Pararoseomonas sp. SCSIO 73927: one gene and its partner. The protein of the gene in region 1 interacts with the protein of each later gene in a pairwise test. Links are inferred from orthologs where the notes say so. Each region holds a gene or a part of one and is shown on either strand. Other genes may lie near its edges.

Region 1 (3,250 bases):
ATCCCCAGCCTTCCGCGCCGCGCCCTGCTTGGGGCGCCGGTGGCTCTCGCGGCCGGGCGCGCGGTGGCCCAGGCGGGCGCGCAGGGGGGCTGGCCGCGCCGGGTGCGGGACCTGCTCGGCCGTGAGGTGACGGTGACGGCACCGCCCCGCGCGGTCCTTCTCGGCGAAGGGTTCCAGCTGCTGAACCTCGGGCTGATCCTACCGGACCCTGTTTCCATCGTCGTCGGGATGGGGGGTGAGCTGGCCCAGGTGAACCCGGCGGGCGAGGCGACGTATCAGCGCCGCTTCCCCGCGCTGGAGCGGATCCCCAGGCTGACGGCCGCGGTGGGCCAGGGCTTCCCGGCGGAGCGGGCCCTGGCGCTGCGGCCGGACCTCGTGATCCTCAGCACCTGGCAGGCGAACCTGCCGGAGATGCGGCGCGCGGTGGAGCTGCTGGAGGGCACGGGGGTGCCGGTGGTCTACATGGACATCTTCCAGCAGCCCGGCCGCAACACGCTCCCGAGCATCCGCCTGCTCGGGGCGGTGCTGGGCGCGGAGGAGAGGGCGGAGGCCTATGCGCGCTTCTACGAGGAGCGGCGGGACCGGATCGCGCGGCGGGTGGCGGAGGCGGGCGGGCAGGGGCCGCGCGTGCTGCTGGCCGCCTTCCCGGGCCGCTGGCCCTGCTGCTGGTCCCCGGGAGCGAGCGGCGGCGACGGGGAGTTCCTCGCCATGCTCGGCGCGCGGAACGTGGCGGAGGGGCTGACGGGCAATCCGCGCGGCGGCAGCATCGCGATGGAGCGTGTGCTGCTCTCCGAGGCGGAGGTGTTCATCGGGACGGGGCTCTACGCGCCGGGCGACGCGGCGGGGATCCAGGTGGGGCCGGGGGCGCCTGCCGAGGTGGCGCGGGCCAGCCTGGAGCGGGTGCTGCGGGCGCCGGAGTTCTCGGCCTTGCCGGCGGCGCGATCGCGGCGGGCGCTTGGGATGTGGAACTACTTCAACGCCCTGGCCGCGAACATCGTGCAGCTGGAGGCGATGGCGCGGGCGATCCGGCCGGAGCTTTTCGCCGATCTGGACCCGGCGGCTACCCTGGCGACGATCAACCGGGACTTCTCGGCGGTGCCCTATGAAGGGACGTTCTGGACGGAGCTCTGATCCTCACCCCGACGGGGGGTGCGGCGACGCGGATCGGCTCTGCGGCCCCCCTGGGCGGACGCGACGAATGGCGCTAGGGGCGGGCGCCATGGCCGTGCACCGCTATCCGATCCGCGTCTATTTCGAGGATACCGACGCCGGCGGGGTGGCCTACCACGCCAACTATCTCCGCTGGGCGGAGCGGGCGCGAACGGAATCCTTGCGTGACATAGGGTTGCCGCATCATCTTTTGATGGAACGTCATGCTTCGTTGCTTGTGGTGCGCCGCATCGAAGTGGCGTATCTGCGGCCCGCGCGGCTGGATGACCTCGTGTTCATCGAGACGCGGATCCTGAAGGCGGGGGCCGCCTCGCTGGATGTGGGGCAGGACGTGGTGGCGGAAGACGGGGGCGTGCTGGCGCGGCTGACGGTCGGGCTGGTCTGCGTCTCCCGGGAGAGCCTGCGGCCGGTGCCGTTGCCGGAGCCCTGGCGCTCCGCGCTGCGGCCGGCGCCGGCTTCCGGTCCGGCGGCCGGCTGAATTTGGCCGGGCGAAGTTGGGCTTTGCGGTGGCGGGGCTGCCGCATTGCCGCTTTCCCGGCCGGGCAGGTTCCGGCGGGGATGATGGTGTGGCCCGAGAGGGCCTGGGGGGCGCCGGGGGGCGCCAGGGGATGGCGCTCGGTGCGGGCGCGTGAACGAGGAGGCCGCCCGTGAACGGTGGTGTGACTGCGCAGAACCTGGCCGCGGCCGGGCACGACCTCTCGCTCTGGGGGCTGTTCCTCCAGGCGGACTGGATCGTGAAGGCGGTGATGATCGGGCTGCTTCTCGCCAGCGTCTGGGTCTGGGCCGTGGTGTTCGAGAAGTGGACGACGATGCGGCGGGTGAACCGCGCGGCCGACGCCTTCGAGGACAAGTTCTGGTCCGGCGGCAGCCTGGAGGACCTCTACCGCACGGAGGGGGAGCGGCCGACGCACCCGATGGCCGCCGTCTTCGGATCGGGCATGCGGGAGTGGTCGCGGGCGGCCGATATGGGCCTGACGGGCGCGCTGGCCATGACGGGGATGAAGGAGCGGGCGGACCGGGCCATGAACGTGGCCATCAACCGCGAGATGGACGGGCTGGAGAAGTGGATGACCTTTCTCGCCTCCGTCGGCTCCGTCGGGCCCTTCATCGGGCTGTTCGGCACGGTCTGGGGCATCATGAACTCCTTCTCCGCCATCGCGGGGATGAACAACACGAACCTTGCCGTGGTGGCGCCGGGCATCGCGGAGGCGCTGTTCGCCACCGCCATCGGCTTGGTGGCGGCCATCCCGGCGGTGCTGGCCTACAACAAGATCAACACGGACCTGTCGCGCTTCACCGGGCGGCTGGAGGGCTTCGCGACGGAGTTCGGCGCCATCCTCTCCCGCCAGGCGGACGAGGCGCCGGCGGCGCCCCCGCCGAACGCTCCCCCGCGGCAGCCGGCGCAGGTCTAGGGCGATGGCCGCCTCGATCCAGACCGGAGGCGGGCGCGGCGGGCGCCGCCGCCGGCCCATGGCCGAGATCAACGTCACCCCGCTGGTGGACGTGATGCTCGTGCTGCTGATCATCTTCATGGTGGCGGCGCCGCTGATGACGGTGGGCGTGCCGGTGGACCTGCCGAAGACCCAGGCGGCCGCGCTGAACCAGGAGCAAGAGCCGATCACCGTCTCCATCAACCCGGAGGGGCGGATCTTCCTGCAGGAGACGGAGGTGCAGGCAGAGGGGCTGGTGCCGCAGCTCCGCGCCATCATGGAGAACCAGCCGCAGGGCCAGCCGGAGCGGCGCATCTTCGTGCGCGGAGACCGGAGCATCGCCTACGGCAAGATCATGGAGGTGATGGGGATCGTCTCCTCTGCCGGCTTCTCCCGCGTCGCGCTGCTGGCGGAGCAGCCGGCGGGCGCGCCGGCCCGCCCGGCCGGCGCCGCGCCCGCGCGCGGGGCGGCCCCTGCCGCCACCGCCCCTGCCGTCACAGCCCCGGCGGCCCCGGCGGGCGCCCCGAGGCGGTAGCAGGCGATGTCGGGGGCGCAGGGCGTGATGCACGGGGGGGGCGTGATGAATGGGGGCGGCGACCGGCTTCGCCCCTGGCTGGTGGCGTCGCTGGCGGCGCACGCCCTCGTCTTCG
Region 2 (3,293 bases), 3.3 Mb from region 1 along the record:
CCCCGCGCCCTGCAGCGCCGCCCCGATCGCCTCCGTGCCCCCGCGCGGCACCACGAGGTTCCGCGGCTCCGCGAGCGGCCCCGGGCTCTCATAGACCTGCCGCGCGTAGAGGAAGGCGCCGCCCCCGGCCAGGCCGAGGATCAGCACCAGGATCAGCAGCCCACGGATCGCACGTCCCATCGGCGGGCAATCCCCTCAGCGGCAGGAAGTAGGGTTCAGGCCGCGGCCTTGAACAGGATGGAGGCGTTGGTGCCACCGAAGCCGAAGGAGTTGGACAGCGCCACCTCGATCTTGCGCGGCTGCGCCTCCTTCGCCACCCGGTCGATGACCGAGGGGTGGGAGGGCTCCTCCAGGTTCAGCGTCGGCGGCGCCACGCCGTCGCGGATGGCCAGCAGGGAGAAGATCGCCTCCACCGCCCCCGCCGCGCCCAGCAGGTGCCCGATCGCCGACTTGGTGGAGGACATGGCCACGCCCTTGGCGGCATCGCCGAACAGCCGCTCCACCGCCTGCAGCTCCAGGTCGTCGCCCAGCGGCGTGCTCGTGCCGTGGGCGTTGATGTACTGCACGTCCTCCGGCGACAGGCCGCAGGAGCGGAAGCAGGCCTTCATCGCCCGGAAGGCGCCCTCATGCCCCTCGGCAGGCGCCGTGATGTGATAGGCGTCGCCGGACATGCCGTAGCCGATCACCTCGCCGTAAATCTTGGCGCCGCGGGCCTTGGCGTGCTCGTACTCCTCGAGCACCAGCACCCCCGAGCCCTCGCCCATCACGAAGCCGTCCCGGTCCTTGTCCCAGGGGCGGGACGCCGCGGCCGGCGTGTCGTTGAAGGCGGTGGAGAGCGCACGGGAGGCGGCGAAGCCGGCCATGCCGATCTCGACAACCGCCGCCTCGGCCCCGCCGGCCACCATCACGTCGGCGTCGCCGAGCGCGATCAGCCGCGATGCGTCGCCGAGCGCGTGCACGCCGGTCGCGCAGGCCGTCACCACGGAATGGTTCGGTCCCTTGAAGCCGTACTTGATGGAGACATGCCCGGAGGCGAGGTTGATCAGCGCCGAGGGGATGAAGAAGGGCGAGAGCCGGCGGTGCTTGCCGGCCGCGATGAGCTGGGAGGCCTCGTAGATCGTCTGCAGCCCGCCGATGCCGGAGCCGATCATCACGCCGGTGGCGTAGCGATCCTCCTCCGTTTCCGGCACCCAGCCGGAATCCTCGACCGCCTCAGTGGCCGCCACCAGCGCGAGCTGGATGAAGCGGTCCATCTTCTTCTGGTCCTTGACGGGGATCCACTCCGCCAGGTCCAGCGCGCCATCGGCCTTCGTGCCGACCGGCACCGTGCCCGCGATCTTCGCGGGCAGGTTGGACACGTCGAAGCCCTGGATGGCGGTGATGCCGGATTCCCCGGCCAGCATCCGCTTCCAGACATGCTCCACGCCAAGGCCCAGCGGGCTGGCAATTCCCATGCCGGTGACGACGACGCGGCGCGGGGCCGTGAGCTGACCGAACACTCTCGCTTACTCCCTACCCGCGCCGAGGGCCCGGCCACTCCTGCGGGGCCTGGCGGTGGCCGGTGGAACCGGCCCCGCCGCGCGTCATGAACTTACGGCCGGGCCGGCCCGGGATGGGCGGCCCGCCGGTCACGGTTGGGCCTTCAGGCCGTCTTGTGCGCGTCGATATAGGTGATGGCGTCGCCGACGGTCGTGATCTTCTCGGCCGCGTCGTCCGGGATCTCCACGCCAAAGGCCTCCTCGAAGGCCATCACCAGCTCGACCGTGTCCAGGCTGTCCGCGCCCAGGTCGTCGATGAAGGACGCCTCCGGGGTCACCTTCGCCTCCTCGACGCCGAGGTGCTCGACCACGATCTTCTTCACCTTCTCGGCGGTTTCGCTCATCGCGTTTGCTCTCTCCTGATGGCGGCTGCCCGCCGGAAACCCGTTCATGCGGCCGGGCGAAGGTCGCAGGTCGGCGCCCGGGCACATTGGGCGCGCGCCTTAGCACGCCTCTGTCACGCGGCCTAGGCCGAAGGAGGGGAGGCGGGAGGCCCGGTTCAAGGACCGTTGTTCCCGCTCGCACCCTTTCCCCTTCCCAGATCCCCCTCTCAGATCATCGCCATGCCGCCGTTGACGTGGAGCGTCACCCCCGTCACCCAGGCCGCCTCGTCGGAGGCGAGGTAGGCCACGGCGGACGCGATGTCCTCGGAAGCGCCCATCCGGCCCATGGGGATGCGGCCCATCAGCGCGGCCTTCTGGGCGTCGTTCAGCGCGTCCGTCATGGCGGTCTTGACGAAGCCCGGCGCCACCACGTTCACCGTCACGCCGCGCGGCGCCACCTCCTGGGCCAGGGCCTTGCTCATCCCGATCAGCCCCGCCTTGGCCGCGGCGTAGTTCGCCTGCCCGGGATTGCCGGTGACGCCGACGATGGAGGCGATGGAGACGATCCGCCCCGTGCGCCGCTTCATCATCCCCCGCAGGCAGGCGCGGGCCAGGCGGAACGGGGCGGTCAGGTCCACCTCGATCACGTCGGACCAGTCCTTGTCGCCCATCCGCAGCGCCAGCCCGTCCCGCGTCAGCCCGGCATTGTTCACCAGGATGTCCAGCACGCCGAACTCCGCCTCCACCTTCTCCACCAGCGCGGCCGGAGCGGCGGGATCGGAGAGGTCGGCCGGGGCCACGAAGGCCCGTTCCCCCAGCTCGGAGGCGAGCGAGGCCAGCTCCGCCTCCCGCCGCCCGGTGAGCGCCACCTTCGCCCCCTGGGCGTGCAGCGCGCGGGCGATGGCCGCGCCGATTCCCCCCGTGGCGCCGGTGACGAGGGCGGTCTTGCCGGTCAGGTCGAACATCACGGGGTCTCCAGGGGCGCGCCGTCGAGGCGCTTGGCAAGGAAGTGGCACGCCTGTCCCGGCGGGCAGCCGGGCAGCGTGCCCACGGTGGTGTAGCCCATGCGGGCGTAGAAGCCGGGCGCCTGGAAGGCGTAGGTCTCGAGCCAGACACCCGTGAGGCCGCGCCCGCGCGCCTCCTCCTCCGCCCGCCCCAGGATCTCCCGCCCCAGGCCCTGGCCGCGATGGGATTCCGGGATGTGCAGCAGCTCCACGTAGAGCCAGCCCGCCCGGTTCCGCCCCACCAGCCCGCCGATCGGGGCGCCGGCACCGTCGCGCAGCACCACCAGCAGGGGCGTTGCGTCGAAGATCCCCGGCCCGGTCCGGGCCGTGTTGAAGGCGATCAGCCCGTCCAGCACGGCCGCGCGGGCCCCCGGGTCCGCCGCGTCCTCGACGGTGAGGTGGGCGGCGCCGCCCATGCCGTCGCTCAC

What was found. Proteins that work in one complex are often made in the same cells at the same time.
Region 2: the proteins of VQH23_RS17920 (region 1) and VQH23_RS02645 interact in binary tests that used the Escherichia coli proteins (3 or more experiments, as listed by UniProt). The link is inferred for Pararoseomonas sp. SCSIO 73927 from one-to-one orthologs.

What each region holds. Positions count from the first base shown.
Region 1 is NZ_CP146232.1:3,801,505-3,804,754, forward strand. The notes cover bases 11-2,933. They hold VQH23_RS17920 (YbgC/FadM family acyl-CoA thioesterase), read left to right. Parts: upstream 11-1,219; coding sequence 1,220-1,648; downstream 1,649-2,933. Other genes in these bases: VQH23_RS17915 (ABC transporter substrate-binding protein), read left to right, coding at 11-1,131; tolQ (protein TolQ), read left to right, coding at 1,818-2,582; tolR (protein TolR), read left to right, coding at 2,587-2,933. Also shown: more of VQH23_RS17915, read left to right, coding at 1-10; more of tolR, read left to right, coding at 2,934-3,135; VQH23_RS17935 (hypothetical protein), read left to right, coding at 3,142-3,250.
Region 2 is NZ_CP146232.1:548,547-551,839, forward strand. The notes cover bases 263-3,228. They hold VQH23_RS02645 (acyl carrier protein), read right to left. Parts: upstream 1,883-3,228; coding sequence 1,643-1,882; downstream 263-1,642. Other genes in these bases: fabF (beta-ketoacyl-ACP synthase II), read right to left, coding at 263-1,499; fabG (3-oxoacyl-[acyl-carrier-protein] reductase), read right to left, coding at 2,089-2,826; VQH23_RS02655 (GNAT family N-acetyltransferase), read right to left, coding at 2,826-3,228. In the rest of the region: endolytic transglycosylase MltG, read right to left, coding at 1-180; more of fabF, read right to left, coding at 216-262; more of VQH23_RS02655, read right to left, coding at 3,229-3,293; fabD (ACP S-malonyltransferase), read right to left, coding at 3,290-3,293. UniProt on the Escherichia coli protein: Carrier of the growing fatty acid chain in fatty acid biosynthesis.